Regions from separate parts of the Streptomyces sp. JNUCC 64 genome, predicted to be linked through region 4. Evidence: riboswitches for the same ligand, from Rfam matches in the RefSeq annotation. Region 4 holds a riboswitch; each other region holds the start of a gene.
What was found. A riboswitch is a leader RNA that binds a small molecule or an ion and turns the genes downstream of it on or off. The one in region 4 is predicted to bind cobalamin.
Positions count from the first base shown of each region.

Region 1: linked by a shared signal. The riboswitch ahead of metE (5-methyltetrahydropteroyltriglutamate--homocysteine S-methyltransferase) and the one ahead of ACVWNX_RS31180 ((2Fe-2S) ferredoxin domain-containing protein) in region 4 are both predicted to bind cobalamin.
Region 2: linked by a shared signal. The riboswitch ahead of ACVWNX_RS02885 (GHMP family kinase ATP-binding protein) and the one ahead of ACVWNX_RS31180 ((2Fe-2S) ferredoxin domain-containing protein) in region 4 are both predicted to bind cobalamin.
Region 3: linked by a shared signal. The riboswitch ahead of ACVWNX_RS27410 (cobalamin biosynthesis protein) and the one ahead of ACVWNX_RS31180 ((2Fe-2S) ferredoxin domain-containing protein) in region 4 are both predicted to bind cobalamin.

Region 1 is NZ_CM137015.1:430,509-434,653, reverse strand. Features, by position in the region: gene metE (5-methyltetrahydropteroyltriglutamate--homocysteine S-methyltransferase) at 1-1,855, opposite strand, end outside; cobalamin riboswitch at 2,023-2,245, opposite strand; gene ACVWNX_RS01635 (NAD(P)-binding domain-containing protein) at 2,510-3,910, opposite strand; gene ACVWNX_RS01630 (flavin-containing monooxygenase) at 4,016-4,145, shown strand, end outside.
Region 2 is NZ_CM137015.1:758,780-762,924, forward strand. Features, by position in the region: gene ACVWNX_RS02875 (immunity 49 family protein) at 1-775, shown strand, start outside; gene ACVWNX_RS02880 (hypothetical protein) at 947-1,477, shown strand; cobalamin riboswitch at 1,722-1,940, shown strand; gene ACVWNX_RS02885 (GHMP family kinase ATP-binding protein) at 2,138-3,022, shown strand; gene ACVWNX_RS02890 (cysteine synthase family protein) at 3,019-4,041, shown strand; gene ACVWNX_RS02895 (ATP-grasp domain-containing protein) at 4,038-4,145, shown strand, end outside.
Region 3 is NZ_CM137015.1:6,650,163-6,654,307, forward strand. Features, by position in the region: gene ACVWNX_RS27405 (cobyric acid synthase) at 1-1,454, opposite strand, end outside; gene ACVWNX_RS27410 (cobalamin biosynthesis protein) at 1,457-2,491, opposite strand; cobalamin riboswitch at 2,613-2,806, opposite strand; gene ACVWNX_RS27415 (hypothetical protein) at 3,016-3,252, opposite strand; gene ACVWNX_RS27420 (inorganic phosphate transporter) at 3,262-4,145, opposite strand, start outside.
Region 4 is NZ_CM137015.1:7,536,066-7,540,210, reverse strand. Features, by position in the region: gene ACVWNX_RS31190 (hypothetical protein) at 177-857, shown strand; gene ACVWNX_RS31185 (sigma-70 family RNA polymerase sigma factor) at 1,008-1,646, shown strand; cobalamin riboswitch at 1,759-1,918, shown strand; gene ACVWNX_RS31180 ((2Fe-2S) ferredoxin domain-containing protein) at 1,979-2,374, shown strand; gene ACVWNX_RS31175 (ABC transporter substrate-binding protein) at 2,440-3,426, shown strand; gene ACVWNX_RS31170 (FecCD family ABC transporter permease) at 3,534-4,145, shown strand, end outside.

The DNA.
Region 1 (4,145 bases), 7.1 Mb from region 4:
GCAGCGCGGGCTCGTCCACCTGGATCACCGAGGTCCCGGCCGCCTCCAGGTCGCCGACCTCGTCGCGCAGCGCGAGGGCGACCTGGCGGGCGGTCTCGCCGAGCGGCTGGTCGTCGCGGACGAAGGACCAGGCGAGCATGGTGACCGGCCCGGTGAGCATGCCCTTGACCGGGCGGTCGCTCAGCGACTGGGCGTAGGACGTCCAGCGGACCGTCATCGGCTCGGGGCGGGAGACGTCCCCGGCCAGGACCGGCGGACGCACGTACCGGGTGCCGTACGACTGGACCCAGCCGTGCTGGGTGGCGAGGTAGCCCGTGAGCTGTTCGGCGAAGTACTGCACCATGTCGTTGCGTTCGGCCTCGCCGTGCACCAGGACGTCGATCCCGGCCTTCTCCTGGAAGGAGACGACCTCCTGGATCTCCGCCTTGATCCGCTCCTCGTACCCGGCCGCGTCGAGGTGTCCGGCGCGCAGATCGGCGCGGGCCACCCGCAGTTCGTCGGTCTGCGGGAACGAGCCGATGGTGGTCGTCGGCAGCAGCGGCAGCCCGAGGCGGGCGCGCTGGGCCGCGGCCCGTTCGGCATAGGGCAGGGAGCGGCGCGCGTCGGCGTCGGTCACGGCCCCGGAACGGGCCCGCACCGCCGGGTCCCGGGTGATCGGGGAGGCGGCGCGGGAGGCGAGGTCGGCGCGGTTGGCGGCGAGTTCCGCCGTGATGGCGTCGGCGCCCTGCGCGAGGCCCTTGGCGAGGGTGACGACCTCGGCGGTCTTCTGCTTCGCGAAGGCCAGCCAGCGCAGGATCTGCGGATCGACGTCCCGCTCGGCGGACGCGTCCAGCGGCACGTGCAGCAGGGAGCAGGAGGCGGCGACGTCGACGCGGTCGGCGAGTCCGAGGAGGGTGCCGAGCGTCGACAGGGACGCCCGCAGGTCGTTGATCCAGACGTTGCGGCCGTTGACGACCCCGGCGACCAGCCGCTTGCCGGGCAGTCCGCCGACCGCCGCCAGGGCCTCCAGCTGGGCCGAGGCGGCTTCGGTGAAGTCCAGTGCCAGCCCCTCGACGGGCGCCTTGGCCAGGACCGGAAGCGCTTCGCCCAGCCGGTCGAAGTAGGAGGCGACGAGCAGCTTGGGCCGGTCGGTGAGGGCCCCCAGCTCCCGGTAGGCCCGCTCGGCGGCGTTCAGTTCGGCTGGGGTGCGGTCCTGGACCAGGGCGGGCTCGTCGAGCTGCGTCCACTCGGCCCCGGCGGCGCGCAGGTCCGCGAGGACCTCGGCGTACACGGGGAGCAGCCGGTCGAGGAGGGTGAGCGGCTCGAAGTCGGCGGGGACGCCGGGCGCGGGCTTGGCGAGCAGCAGATAGGTGACCGGGCCGACCAGGACGGGACGGGCGGTCAGCCCCAGGCCGAGGGCCTCCGTCAACTCGGCGACCTGCTTGGCGGAGTCCGCGCTGAACTCGGTGTCCGGCCCGAGTTCGGGGACCAGGTAGTGGTAGTTGGTGTCGAACCACTTGGTCATCTCCAGCGGAGCGACCTCCTGGGTGCCCCGGGCCATGGCGAAGTAGCCGTCCAGGGCGTCCGCCGCCACGGCGGCGCGGTGCCGTTCGGGGATCGCGCCCACCATGACGGTGGTGTCCAGGACGTGGTCGTAGTACGAGAAGTCGCCGGTCGGCACTTCGTGGAGACCGGCTCCGGCGAGCTGCCGCCAGGTGTTCCGCCGGAGTTCCACGGCGGTGTCCCGGAGGGCGTCGGCGGTGACACGGCCCTTCCAGTACCCCTCGATCGCCTTCTTCAGTTCCCGGCGCGGGCCCTGGCGGGGGTAGCCGTACACGGTGGCCCGTGCTGCCGCGGCTGCGGACTTCGTGGTCACGGAGATCTCCTTCGCGAGATGAATCCCTGAGCCCGGTGACGGGACGAGAGCGCGAAGGGGATGACGAACCGGACGGCGACGATCCGCGCCACGGGGGCACGGCCGTTCCGTCTGGTGTGTACGCCGACCCGCCCACGAGGTCACCGGGATGTCCGCGCGCGGAACGGTCCGCGCGCGGGCGGTCGGCAGGTCTTCGGACTCACGGGCACGCCCACCGGACTCGTCCGGCGGACCCCTACTGGCCGTCGCTTCCCAGGTCCGTCCGGACCCAGTGCGTATGACGGCGGTCGTTCCCACTCACCGCTGCGGGGCAGTCCCGGATTCCCACCGGGTTCCCTCTTGCGACACCCCGTCTGGCGGACGGGGCGAACCGACTGCTGGAGATCACCTTACGGGCTGCGGCGCGACGCGGGGATCCCCGGCGGGCGGAGGGTGACGGGGAGCACATCGCGTGGCGCGGCCTGCGGTGTCCGCTCCGGCCACCGCGAGCCGCGCGGTGCCCCGTGACGTCTGTGTGCCCTGCGTGTTCCCTGTGCTCTGTGCGCCCTGTGTGCCATCCGCGTCGCGGGAAGCCCTCCCGTCGCGGAGGGTCCTCCCGGTGCGGGGCCGGTGAACCGTGCTCCCGCGCGGCGGCGCGTTCGGGCGTAGGGGGGACTACGAGTGCCGTCCCCCGGCCCCGGTCTCCCGGCTCCCGGCCGCCGTTGTCGCCGGGGCGAGGGTGACGGGCCGGGGCCCGGGCGCGCCGCAGCAGTCTCCGTCGCCGTCCGTGGCGGTGCCGGGGGCGTCGTAGAGGCCGGAGCCGCCGCAGACGCCGGTCTCGGGGAGGGTGAGTTCGACCCGGTCGGCCGAGGCGGGGTCGCCCGCGAGGGCGGCGGCGACGGAGCGGACCTGCTCGTAGCCGGTCAGGGCGAGGAAGGTGGGGGCGCGGCCGTAGGACTTCATGCCGACGAGGTGGAAGTCCTTCTCCGGGTGGGCCAGTTCGCGGTGGCCGTGGGGGTAGACGGTGCCGCAGGAGTGCTGGTTGGGGTCGATCAGCGGGGCCAGCGCGGTCGGCGCCTGGAGGCGTTCGTCCAGACCGAGGCGGATCTCGGAGAGGAAGGACAGGTCGGGGCGGAGTCCGGTGAGGACGATGACCTCGTCCACCGGGTCGAGACGGCGTCCGTCCTCCGCGACCAGGACGAGGCGTCCGTCGCCGTCGCGCTCGATCGCCTCGGTGCGGAAGCCGGTGACCGCGTCCGCGTGGCCGTCCGCGACGGCGGCCTGCGCCGCGAGCCCGAGGGCGCCGCGCGCCGGGAGCTGGTCGGCGGTGCCGCCGCCGAAGGTGGCGCCGGAGAGGCCCCGGCGCAGGATCCACACCGCCTTCGTCCCTCTGCCGTCCGTGGCGCGGGCGAGGTCCGCGAGGGAGGCCAGCACGGTGAACGCGGAGGCGCCGGTGCCGATGACGGCGGTGCGTCCGCCCGCGTACCGGGCGCGGACGGCCGGGTCGGTCAGGTCGGGGACGCGGTAGGAGACGCGGTCGGCGGCGGCGCTCTCGCCGAGCGCGGGCAGTCCGTCGCCGCCCGCGGGGGCGGGGGTGGACCAGGTGCCGGAGGCGTCGAGCACCGCCCGCGCGGTGAGGCGCTCCTCCCGGCCGTCCGGGTGCTCGACGTGGACGGTGAAGGGCCGGGCCTCGCGGTCGGCGTCCACGATCCGGTCCCGTCCGGCCCGGGAGACCCCGGTGACCCAGGTCCCGTAGCGGACCCGGTCCCCGAGGGCGTCGGCCAGCGGCTGGAGGTAGTCCTCGACCCACTCCCCGCCGGTCGGGTACCCGACCGGGTCGGGAGCGGTCCAGCCGGTGGAGGCGAGGAGCTCGGCGGCGGCGTCGTCGATCACCTCGCTCCAGCGGGAGAACAGCCGTACGTGCGACCACTGGCGCACCGCGTCGGCGGCGGCCGGTCCCGCTTCCAGGACGAGCGTGTCGACACCGCGGGCGGTGAGGTGGGCGGCGGCTGCCAGCCCGATGGGACCGGCGCCGATCACGACGACGGGCGGTACGGTGATGGAGGACGCGGACACGGCGGTTACCCCTTGCTGGTTCGACGTTTGTCGATGGCTTGCCCTCCCAGCATGGCAACTGCTTCGATGGGCGTCAACATAGACAGATATCGAAACGAGGTCGTCGTGGAGCGCGCTGACGTGGTGGTGATCGGGGGTGGCCAGTCCGGGCTGGCGTCCGCCCGGGCCCTGGCCGGGGAGGGGCTGGGGGCGGTGGTCCTGGAGGCGTCGGGCCGGGCCGTGGGGGCGTGGCCCC
Region 2 (4,145 bases), 6.8 Mb from region 4:
CGCGAGCCTGCTGCCGCTGCTGCCGTTGGCGCTCGCCGCGCTCGGCTACCGGAACGAGGGCTGGTGGCCGCCGCTGGAGACCGACTACCTGCCCCGCGCCCTGGTCACCGGTTTCGAGGGAGCGGGGCCCCGGGTCGGGGCCTACGGACGGGACCGGCGTCCCGACGCGGTCGCGGAACTCGCCGTCCGGCACCTGGTGGTGGACCGGCCCGGCGACGGGACGGGCCCGGGGACGGACGGGGAGCGTCTGCCGCGGCACAGCCGGTGGAGGGCCGACGGCCGCCCGCTGGACGCCGGTGCCTGGCAGCGCGCGATGGCGCACGCGCTGATCGACGGGAACCGCGAGGAGCTGGCCCCGCTGGTCGTCGACGGCGAACGCGCCCTGGAGGGCGATCCGTCGGCGTTCGCGGCCTACCGCCGGGCCCTGCTCGCCTATCTGCGCGCGGACGACCCCGTCCCCGCCGTGGACGAGGCGCTGGCCGTCCAGGAGCGGTCCCGGGACTGGGGGTTCGCGATGCCTCCGATCGTGCTGCTGTCACAGTTGGCGGAGGGGGACGAGGAGAGCTTCAACCTCGCCCTGGCCGACGCCCTGGAACGGCACCGCGACCACTACCGGGTGGCGGACCGGCCGCGGGACCCCGACGCCGCCCTCGACCTCGATGTGCTGGCCCTGGCCTGCCACGCCCGACGGCACCGGGGCTGGGCGATACGGGTGGACTCCCCGTACCTGCCCTCCGCGCGGCCGGCCGCGAGGGCACCGCTGTCGTCCGGCTGACGGTGTCCGGGGACGCGTCCCCCTCGGTGCGCCGTCCCCTCCGGGCGGCGTCCCCCGGGGAGCCGCCCGGTCCGGGTCCTTCCCGGGGCTGAGGGGCCCTCCGCCTCCCGGCGGTCCGGTGCCGACTCCGGGGGGACGCGGCCGGGGTGGCGTACGGGCGAGCCTGGCGGGGTGAACACACACGACACCGCCGGCCCGATGCCGGCCGCCGTCCCCCGCCGCGTCGTCCTCGCCGCCCACGCCGTCCCCCTGGTCGTGCTGCCCTCCGGGCTGTGGCGCGTCGGGGTGCTGCTCGCCCTGCCCGGCTTCGGCACCGCCGAGGCCCGGGCGCAGCACTGGCACACCGACCTCTACATGGTCGTCCTGGCCGTGTTGTCCGAGGGGCTCGCGCTGCTGACCCTGGGGCTGGTGAGGCCCTGGGGCGAGGTGGTGCCGGGCTGGGTCCCGGTGATCGGGGGGTGGCGGCCCCGTCGACGGGCGGTGACCGCCACGGCCCTGACCGGTGCCCTGGCCCTGACCGTCCTCACCGTGGGCTTCGCGGTCTCGCTCGCCGTGAGCGACTTCCCTCCCGGGCACAGCGCGGTCGAGCAGGCGCTGCTCTCCCTCTGCTATCTGCCGCTGCTGGCCTGGGGGCCGCTGCTGGCCGTGGTGGCGCTCGCGTACCACCGGCGCGGGGCCCCGGGACGGACGCGGGGAGCGTGACCGTCCCGACCGGCCCGGGAGGCGGGGGCCCGGGCCGGTCGTCCGTGGGGCGCGGGTGTCCGGGCCGGTCCGTGGGGGCGTTTCGCGACAACTTCGCCTCCGGAGCGCGGAGTCCGGCCGGGGCGCGGTCCCGTGCCGGGGCGCCCCGGCGGGCGTTCCGGGCGCTTCCGAGCCCCTGGGCGGAACGGATCACAACAGGCCATGGCCGTCGGAGGCACCCTGTCGCGGCCGGGAGTAGACGCCCTACGCTGGAAAGCGCAGTCGGTTCGCGTCACCGTTCGCGGGGACGCGTCGCAAGAGGGAACCCGGTGCGAATCCGGGACTGTCCCGCAGCGGTGAGTGGGAACGAAAGCCGTCACGGCACTGGCTCCTTCCGGGGCCGGGAAGCGACGGCCGGTAGGAAGGCGCCCCCGCGGGGCACGTGCCCACGAGTCCGAAGACCTGCCACTGCGCGCGTGCCCCGACGGCACGCGCTGTCCACGGCGGCCCCGAGGGCTGGGTCAGCGGTGCGGGCGGGCCGTCATGTGCGCGCGGCGGGTCCGCTCCCCCTGTCCCCGTCGTCCGGGCCCGGGCGACGAGGAGGAACGCGTTCGTGACCGGTGGCGACAGCAGTCCGTCCGTACGGCCGTCCGCGGTGGCCCCGCCGCGCGGACCGCGCGGGTGACCGCCCCGGGCGGCGGGCGGACCCCCCGGACCTTCGCCGGGGTCTGTCACGGGACGCTCGGCGAGCTGTACCAGGGTCCCCTGGCCCCCTCGCCGGAGCCGGACATCGCCCTGGTGTCGTTCCCCGTGGACCGGCACTCCTGGGTCTACTTCACCCCCGGCGCGCGGGAGACGGGCCCCTCGCCCCTCGGGCCCAAGTCCCGGGCGGCGGTGCGGCTGTTCACCGAGCACTTCGGGGTGGCCCTGCCGCCGGGCCGCTGGAGCACCCACTCGGAACTGCCGGTCGGGGTGGGGATGGCCAGTTCCACCGCCGATGTGGTGGCCACGCTGCGCTGTCTGTTCCGGATCTTCGCGCTGCCCTGGCAACCCCGGCTCGTCACCGGTCTGCTGGCCCGGATAGAGCGGGCCGACAGCGTGTTCCTGGACGAGTTCGCGCTGTACCTCAGTGCCCGTCATCGGGTGGTGCGTCGACTCGGCACCTCCCTCGGGTTCCATACCGCCTACGTCGTCGAGCAGGGCGGTGTGGACACGTCCGCCGTCACTCCCCTGCTGCTGCGGCAGTACCGGCGACGCGGACAGGAGTACGAGCGGTGCCTGAGCGACCTGCTCAAGGGCTTCGCCGTCGGCGACCCGGCCGCGGTGGCCCGGGCGTCGACCACCAGTGCCGCGCTCGCCCAGGAGGTCCTGCCGAAACGGACCTTCGACACCGTCCTCGCCCACCGCGAGGAGTTCGGGGCCGACGGCGTCTTCGTCGCCCACACCGGCTCGCTGGTCGGATACCTGTTCTCCCACCGGATCGGGTTCTCGACCAGGGACGAGCTGTCCGCGTTCTTCCACTCGCTCGGCCACCAGTGCGCCTTCGCCCAAGGAGGATACGGGTGATCCACCCCCACATCGCCGACGCCCTCAAGACCCCCGACCTGGTCCGGCTGGCCCCCGGCACGGTCCTGCTCCGCTTCGAGTCGATGAAGGTCTACTCGGCTCTGGCCGCCGTCCGCCGGTTGCTCGACCGGGGCACGGTCCGCCCGGGACAGACCCTCGTCGACAGTTCCAGCGGCATCTACGCCTACGCCCTGGCGCTCGCCTGCCACCGGTACGGCATGCGCTGCCACATCGTCGCCTCCACCACCGTGGACGAGACCACCCACGCCCAGCTGGAGGTCCTCGGGGCGACCGTGGAACGCGTCAGACCCTCGGAGAACCTCAAACTGGACCAGGAGCTGCGGGTGCGACGGGTCCGGGAGATCCTCGCCGACCGGCCGGACGTCCACTGGATGCGCCAGTACCACGACGACGTCCACTACCTCGGCTACCAGGAGGTCGCCGACCTGGTGACCCGTGAGCTGCCGGGGCGGGAGCTGACCCTCGTCGGCGGGGTCGGTTCCGGCGCCTCGACCGGCGGACTGGTGGAGCGGCTGCGGCTGACCGACCCGTCCGTCCGGCTGGTCGGCGTCCAGCCCTTCGGCAGCGTCACCTTCGGCAGCGAGGACCACCACGACCCGGAGGCCATCATCGCCGGGATCGGCTCCTCCATCGTCTTCGACAACGTCCGCCACCACCTCTACGACGCGGTGCACTGGATGGACTTCACCCACGCCATGGCCGGGACGGTCGCCCTGCTGCGCGACCACGCGGTCTTCGCCGGGCTGTCCACCGGCGCCGCCTACCTCACCGCCCTCCACGAGGCGCGCCGGGACCCCGACCGCGTCCACCTGGTGATCGGCGCGGACACCGGGCACCGCTACGTCTCCCGGGTGTACGCCCGGCACGCCGAGGCCCTGGACCCGGCCGGGCTGAAACCGGTCGAGGTGGGCTCCCCCCAGCAGATGACCATGCCGTGGTCCACGATGGCGTGGAACCGCGCGCCGGGCCCGGCCGACCGGAAGGAGCACGCCGCGTGACCGTGGCCTGCCTGGAATCGCTCACCTTCGGCCTCGGGCACCTGGCGCGCGCCGCCGGACGGCTCGGGGAGCGCCTGGTGCTGCTCACCCGCGACCCGGGGTAC
Region 3 (4,145 bases), 890 kb from region 4:
TCGATCAGATCGGCGAGCCGGTCGAGCTGTTCCTCGCGCAGCGCCGCGAACGAGGTGTCCGGCGCCGGGACGAACCGGCGCCCCGCCGCCGCCGCGACCTCCCGCAGGAACGCCCGCCGGAAGCCGTCCGACTCCAGCGAACCGTGCCAGTGGGTGCCCCACACCGCGCCCACCCGGCAGCCGTCCAGGAACGGTTCGCCCCCGAGGACGTCGGCCACCCCGTGGTGGATCTCGTACCCCTCGACCCGCTCGCCCAGCGCCGCGCCGGACGGCCGGGCCAGGGTCTTCTCCCGGGCGAACCGCACCCGCACCGGCAGCAGACCGAGGCCGTCGACGGTGCCCGCCCGGGACTCCACCTCGTCCTCGATCCGCTCGCCCAGCGCCTGGAAGCCGCCGCAGATCCCGAGGACGGGACGGCCTTCGGCGGCCCGGCGGCGCAGCACCCCGGCGAGCCCCCGCTCCTCCAGCCAGCGCAGCGCGCCCACGGTGCCCCGGGTGCCCGGGACGACCACCAGGTCCGCGTCGGCGGTCTCCTCCGGACGGTCCACGAAGCGGACCACCACCCCCGGTTCGGCGGCCAGCGCGTCCACGTCCGTGAAGTTCGACATCAGCGGCACCGCGCACACCGCGACCCGCAGCACCTCCGCGCCCACCGGGGGAGCGGCCGGGGCCCCGCGGACCGTGCCGTGCGTGGAGACCCGCAGCCCGTCCTCCTCGTCGATGCCGAGCCCGTGCCGGAACGGCAGCACCCCGTAGGTGGGGCGGCCGGTCAGCCCGCGCAGCATCTCCAGTCCGGGCTCCAGCAGCGAGACGTCGCCCCGGAACTTGTTCACCAGGTAACCCGCCACCAGCGCCTGGTCCTCGGGGGCCAGCAGTGCCGTCGTCCCGAAGAAGGACGCGAACACCCCGCCCCGGTCGATGTCCCCGACCACCAGCACCGGCAGCCGGGCGGCCCGGGCCACGCCCATGTTGACGATGTCCGTGCGCCGCAGATTGATCTCGGCCGGGCTGCCCGCGCCCTCGCAGACCACCACGTCGTGGGTGGCGCGCAGCTCCTCCAGGCACTCCACGACCGTGCCGAGCAGCGCCCGCCGCCCGCCGGGCACCGGGCGGCCGTCGTCGGGGCCGCCGCGCGTGCCGAAGAAGCCGCGCGCGCTCATCTCCCCGACCGGACGGCCCATCAGCACCACCTGGCTGGTGCGGTCCCCGCCGGGCTTCAGCAGCACCGGGTTCATCAGCGCGCTGGGCTCCACCCGGGCGGCCTGCGCCTGCATCGCCTGGGCCCGGCCGATCTCGGCGCCGTCCCGGGTGACGAAGGAGTTGAGGGACATGTTCTGCCCCTTGAACGGCGCCACCTTGACGCCCTGGCGCGCCAGCCACCGGCAGATCCCGGCGGTCACCACGCTCTTGCCCGCGTCGGACGTCGTCCCCGCGACCAGCAGTCCGCCCCGCACCCCTACCGACCCCTTCCGATGACGGTGGCCGCGGCCTTCGCGGCCCCACCGCTCCCGGCCGCCGTGGCGGCGGCCGTGGCGACGGCCCCGGCGCGCCGGGCGGCGCGGACCGAGAGCGCCCCGCGTCCGGCCGCGCACACCGCCAGGGCCAGCCAGCCGACCCGCCGGGACAGCCGTACCGCGCGCTCCACGTCCGCCACCGCCACGGCACGGCCGCCCCCGTTGAGGACCGGCCGGTGCTCCACCCGTCCGGCGTAGGAGAGGGTGCCGCCGAGCCGGACGCCGAGCGCCCCGGCGAACGCGCTCTCCGCGACGCCCGCGTTGGGACTCGGATGGCTCCCCGCGTCGGCGCGCCAGGTCCGCGCGGCGGACCCCGGGGCACCCCCGGCGAGCACCGCGAGGGCGCCGGTGAGCCGGGCCCCCGGCCAGCCCATGACGTCGTCGAGACGGGCCGAGGCCCAGCCGAACCGGCGGTGGCGCGGCGACTTGTGGCCGACCATCGCGTCCAGGGTGTTGACGGCGCGGAAGCCCACCAGCCCGGGGACCCCGCCGATCGCCCCCCACACCAGCGCGCCGACCACGGCGTCGGAGGTGTTCTCCGCGACGGACTCGACGACCGCGCGGGCGATGCCGTCGGCGTCCAGCGCCTCGGGGTCGCGGCCGCACAGATGGGGCAGCCGCCGCCGGGCGGCCGTCAGATCGTCCGCCGCGAGCGCCTCGCCGATGACACGGGCCTCCCGGCCCAGACTGGTCCCGCCGACGACGGCCCAGGTGGCGGCGGCGGTCAGCGCCACCGAGGCGGCGCGCGAGGGCGCCACGGCGCGCGCGGCCAGCGCGGCTGCGCCCGCCGCGCCCCCGGCACACAACAGGGTGTGCACGGTGCCCCAGCCCCGGTGGTCGCGCCACAACAGGTGTTCGACGGCGCCCGCGGCACGACCGAAGGCGGCGACCGGGTGGCCCCGTCGGGGGTCACCGAACAGGAGGTCGCCGATCAGTCCGGCGGTGGCGCCGTACGCGAAGGTTCGCCCGGCCCGCATCGGCTCAGCCCGCCCGGCCCCGGGGGACGCGTGGACGGTGGAGGGGTCCCGCGCACCGGCGCTCGGGACCGGGAGACGGGCGCCCCGGCATCGCTGTGTCCTCACTCAGGGTCCGCGCCCTGGGTCGACGGAAACGACGGCGAGAGTCTCCTGGCTCCCCGGATCGGCGCCGCCCCCGGTCTTCCAGCCGTGCGGCCGTGACGTTCGGTGTGGGGGAGGCTCCCCGGTGACAGTGGCGGGACCGCGCCGGATTCGCACCGGCTTCCTCTGCTGCCGCCGTAATGGCCCCGGCAGTCCACCACGCCCCGAGAACACCCGTCAACCGGGCGCTGACCTGCGGCGGCGCGGTGTGTGAAGCCCCACATGCGGCCGGGAACCCGGTCCGGCCACCGGCCCCGGGCGGCCGGGCACCGGCTCTTGGGGGTACGGGCGGGTCCGTCGGCCCCGTACGACCGACGGCCCGGTGGGTCACCGTCCTGGGAACGGTGACCCACCGGGCCGTCGGGGAAAACGCGGTCCTGACGTCAGGCGACGATCAGGTAGATGCCGTAGGCGACGGCGGCGACGCACAGGGCGAAGCAGGCGTACGCGCCGGTGACCGCGAGGGCCGCCGAGCCGTTCTTGGCGCCGCCCTCCCCGGCGAGCGCGGTCTCCCGCTTGGAGAGGCCCACGATCCCGAGGGTGAACAGGCCCACGAGAGCCACCGTGACCACGAGGCTGACCCCGAACACGGAGCCGAGTGCTACCCAGTCGATTTTCATGGAGGTTCCTTACACCTTGGCGGTCCGCGGGGCGGACTCCGTCGAGGGGCCGTTCTCCGCCGGGACGGTCGCCGTGAGGTCGCCCGTGGCGGTGGTGGTGTCCCCGACCGGACCGGCGGGGGGCGGGGTCACCGCGGCGATGGCGGTGGTGACGACGCCCGCGGGCTCGTCCGTGTCCACGTCGTTGACGTTGGTGTGGTCGACGACCTCGCGGCGGGAGATGATCCAGATCGCGGTCGATCCGCCGATCAGCAGGGCGCCGGTCGCGATGACGCCCCAGGTGCCCTGCTTGGTGAGCAGTTCGGCGAGGGCGCCGACGACGGCCGCCGCGGGCAGGGTCAGACCCCAGGCGACGAACATCCGGGTGGCGGTCGACCAGCGGACGACCCCGCCCTTGCGGCCGAGGCCCGCGCCCATCACGGCACCGGAGCAGGACTGCGTGGTGGAGAGCGAGAAGCCCAGGTGCGAGGAGGCCAGGATGACCGTCGCGGCACTGGTCTGGGCGGCGAAGCCCTGCGGGGGCTGGAGGTCCGTGAGGCCCTTGCCCATGGTGCGGATGATGCGCCAGCCGCCGAGGTAGGTGCCGAGCGCGATGGCGATGCCGGCCGAGGCGATGACCCAGAAGGGCGGGTTCGACCCGGGCACCAGCACGCCACCGGTGACCAGCGCCAGGGTGATGACACCCATGGTCTTCTGTGCGTCGTTGGTGCCGTGCGCCAGGGAGACCAGACCGGCCGAGGAGATCTGGCCGATGCGGTAGCCCTTGGAGGTCGCCTTGTCGTCGGCCTTGGCGCCGATCTTGTAGGTGAGGCGGGTCGCGAGCATCGCGGCCACACCGGCCACCAGGGGCGCGGCGACGGCGGGGATCAGGACCTTGGTGACGACGGTCGAAC
Region 4 (4,145 bases):
GCGGGCCGCGTGGGGACGGACCCGACGAGTCGCCCCAGTAGTCGGATGCGGGAGGCGGAAGGTTCCCGGCGATCTTCTGTGACATGGGTCACAGTAACCGGCTGTCCGGAAACGGGCTCGAACGCGCCAACTGTCCGGTCAAAGCCCTTACCCCGGACCCGTATCGCGCTGGCACCATGACCACCATGGGAGCCGGAACCGCACTCCGCGTCGCCCACACGGCGGTCCTCGTCGCCGTGTGCGTCGTGGTGTCCGGGCTCGGACACGACCTGGCGTCGGGGACCTCCCCCACGCTCCGGAGCTATCTCCTCGCCCTGGTCCCGATGACGCTGCTCGCCTGGCGGCTGGCCCGGCGGGAACGTTCCGCCGCGACGGTCATCGGGGCGAGCGCGGCGGCGCAGTTGATGCTGCACACCCTGTTCGGACTGGCGCACGGTCCGGACCCCACGGCGGCGCACGGCGCCCACACCGGGCACCGGATGTCCGTCGTCACCTCCGGGGAACACGGGGGCACGGCCGCGACCGACGCCGGGGACGCCGTACTCCGCGCGCTGGGAAGCCTGTTCGACCCCGCGGCGCTGACCTCGGGGATGGCGGGCGCCCACGCGCTCGCCGGGGTGGTGTGCGGCTGGTGGCTCTGGCGGGGGGAACGTTCCCTCGCCCAACTCGGCCGGGCGCTGGCGCTGTTCCTCGGGGGATTGCTGCCGCGGTTCGTCGCGATGACGCTGGGCGGTGCGCACGCCCTGCCCATGACCACCCCGTGGCCCACCGACCACCGGGGCTCCGACCGGCTGCCCACCCCGCTCGCACTGTTGCGCGCGACTCCCCGGCGGGGCCCTCCCTCCTTCGCGTCCTGACCCCCCGTCGGCGTTCCGGCCCGACCCCCTCCCTTCCTCCCCCACCCCACGCGGGACCGACGGGAACGGGCGGTCCGGGCCAGGGACTTCCGACTGATCCGTTTTCCTCACCCTTACCGGGCTCCTCCCGGACGCGAAGGACGATTTGTCATGCCTTATGCACCAAGGACCATCCTGACCAGCGCTCCGCGCGGCGGCGCCACCGCGCACCGCCACGCCCACCGCGACGCGGAGATCACCACCTGGGCGCTGGCCGCCGGACTCGGCGACCGGCGGGCCGCCGAACTCTTCGTCCACGCCACCTACGACGACGTACGGCGGTTCGTCGCCCACCTCACCACCGACGTACCGGGCTCGGAGGACCTGGCGCAGGAGACCTTCCTGCGCGCGCTGACCAGCCTCAGCGGGTTCGCGGGCCGCTCCTGCGCCCGGACCTGGCTGCTCGCCATCGCCCGCCGGGTCGTCGTGGACCGGCTGCGCCGGGCCTCCGCCCGCCCCCGGATCGCCGACACCTCCGACTGGCTGACCGCCGCCGAACGCGCCCAGCCCCGGCATCTGCCCGGCTTCGAGGAGTCGGTGGCCTTCATGGACGCGCTCGACGCCCTGGAACCCGGACGGCGGCAGGCGTTCGCCCTGACCCGGCTCCTCGGCCTCTCCTACGCCGAGGCCGCGGAGGTGCTCGACTGCCCGGTGGGCACCATCCGCTCCCGGGTGGCCCGGGCCCGCCGGGACCTCGCCGCCCACTGGGTGGACGGACCCGGCGCCGCCCCGGCCCTGGTCGCCGCCTGAACCACCCCTCCGGCGCGGGCGGTCGGCCGCCGCCCGCGCCGGGGGCCGTTCGCCGCCCGCCGTGTGACCTGCGCGGCAACCGCGCCCCGGACGTACCGGTCCGGGCGCCCGGTCTGTCATGATGACGCGGAAAGGCGACGGCGGAACGAGGAAACCGGTGCGAATCCGGTGCGGTCCCGCCACTGTGATCGGCGAGCGGACCCCGAACGGCCCACTGCCCCTACGCGGGTGGGAAGGGCGGGGCGAGCGCAGACCCGAGAGCCAGGAGACTCACGCGGTCGCCTCCTCGACAGAACTGGGGCGGATCTCCCCAGAGGGGGGAGTGAGTCGGGATGCCCGAAGGGCCGTCGGCCGACGATCCGGTGCCGTGCCGGGTCGTGGTGTGCCGCGACTGCTGCTGCGGCAGCGCCAGGAAACTGCCCGGTGTCGACCACGCCGCGCAACTCGCGCGGCTGCGCGATGAAACACAGGTGACGGTCTCCGACTGTCTGGACGTCTGCGACCAGGCCAATGTGATCGTGGTGCGCCCGTCCGCCACGGGACGCGCGGCCGGAGCCCGCCCCGTCTGGCTCGGCCTCGTCAACGACCCCGCCGCCACCGAGGACGTCATCACCTGGGTCCGGGCCGGTGGCCCCGGCGTCGCCGAGCCGCCGGACGTCCTGGACCTGTACGTCTTCGACCCGCCCCGGCGGGCCCGTACCGCCGCCCCGTCCGTCGACGGCCGCTGATCCCACGAACCGACCGCGCGGGCGCACCCTCGTGTGCCGTCGCGCGGTGAGAGGACCACCACACCATGAGCAGACGCTCTGTCTCCCTGCTGACCGCCGCCGTCTTCCTGATGGCGGGCTGCGGCACCGGCGGGGGCGGGGACGACGGGAAGTCCGGCGCGTCCGGCGACGCCCCCGAGGGCTTCCCCGTCACCGTCGAGAACTGCGGGGTGAAGACCACCTACGAGCGTCCGCCCCGGCGCGCGGTCACCCTGAACCAGCACGTCACCGAGATCCTGCTGGCCCTCGGGCTGGAGAAGTCGATGGCGGGCACCGCCTACCTCGACGACGAGATCCTCCCCGAGTACGAGCGGGCCTACCAGGGCGTCAAGGTCATCTCCGACGAGTACCCGTCGGTGGAGGCACTGCTCTCCGCCGAACCCGACTTCGCCTACGCGGGCTTCGACAGCGGCTTCGACGAGAAGGAGGGGCGCGGCCGGGCCGCCCTCACCAAGGCGGGCGTCGACTCGTACGTGAACGTCGAGGAGTGCCCCTCCGGGCCGGTGACGATGAAGCTGATCGAGACGGAACTGCGGACCGTCGGGAAGATCTTCGGAGTGCCGGACCGGGCGGATCGGGAGATCCGTAAGGTCCGTGCCGCCCTCGGCTCCGTCGAGGAGAAGCTCGGCGAGGTCGAGCCCGTCGACGTGTTCGTCTACGACAGCGGAGACAAGACCGCGTTCACCGCGGGCGGCGCGGGCATCGGCAACGAGATGATCGAGAAGGCGGGCGGCAAGAACGTCTTCGACGACCTGGACAAGCAGTTCGGCGACGTCTCCTTCGAGCAGGTCGCCGAGCGCGCCCCGGACGCCATCGTCATCTACGACTACGGCGACCAGACCGTCGCCCAGAAGAAGCGGTTCCTGCTCGCGAACCCCGCGCTGAAGGACGTCCCGGCGATCAAGAACAAGCGGTTCGCGGTGCTGCCGCTCTCCTCCACCGTGCTCGGCGTCCGGGTCCCGTCCGGCGTCACCGACCTCGCCCGCCAGCTGCACCCGGCCCGCTTCCGGTGACGGGCGCGCCCCGCACGGCGGCCCTCGGCGCGCCGGACACCGCGAAGCCGTCCGACCCGGCCCCCGGGCGGGTCGGACGGACCGGGCGGGTCCGGGCGCCCTATCCGCTGGTCCTCGCGGGGCTGGCCGCGCTGGTGCTGGTGGCGGCGACGGCGGGCGTCGCCGTCGGCTCGGTCGGGGTCCCCGCCGGACAGGTGTGGAGCATCCTGCTGCACCGGATCCACCCCGGCCTCGCCGAGGTCGACTGGACCCCGGTGCGGGAGACCATCGTCATGGAGGTCCGGCTGCCGAGGGTGCTGCTGTGCGCGGTCGTCGGCGCGGGACTCGCCGTCGCCGGGACCGCGCTGCAGGCCCTGGTCCGCAACCCGTTGGCCGATCCGATGCTGCTCGGGGTCTCCTCGGGCGCGTCGGTCGGCGCGGTCGCCGTCCTGGTCCTCAACATCACCGTGTTCGGGCTGGCGACCCTGCCGATCGCCGCGTTCTGCGGGGCGCTCGCCGCGCTGGTCGCCGTGTACCTGCTGGCCAGGTCCGGCGGACGGATGACCACCATCCGGCTGGTCCTCGCGGGCGTCGCGATGGCGGAGGTGCTGTCGGCGCTCGCCAGCTTCCTCATCGTCACCTCGAACGACCCGCACAAGACGCAGTCCGCGCTGCGCTGGATGCTCGGCGGACTCGCGGGCACCACCTGGGACATGCTCTGGATCCCGGCCGTGGTGGTG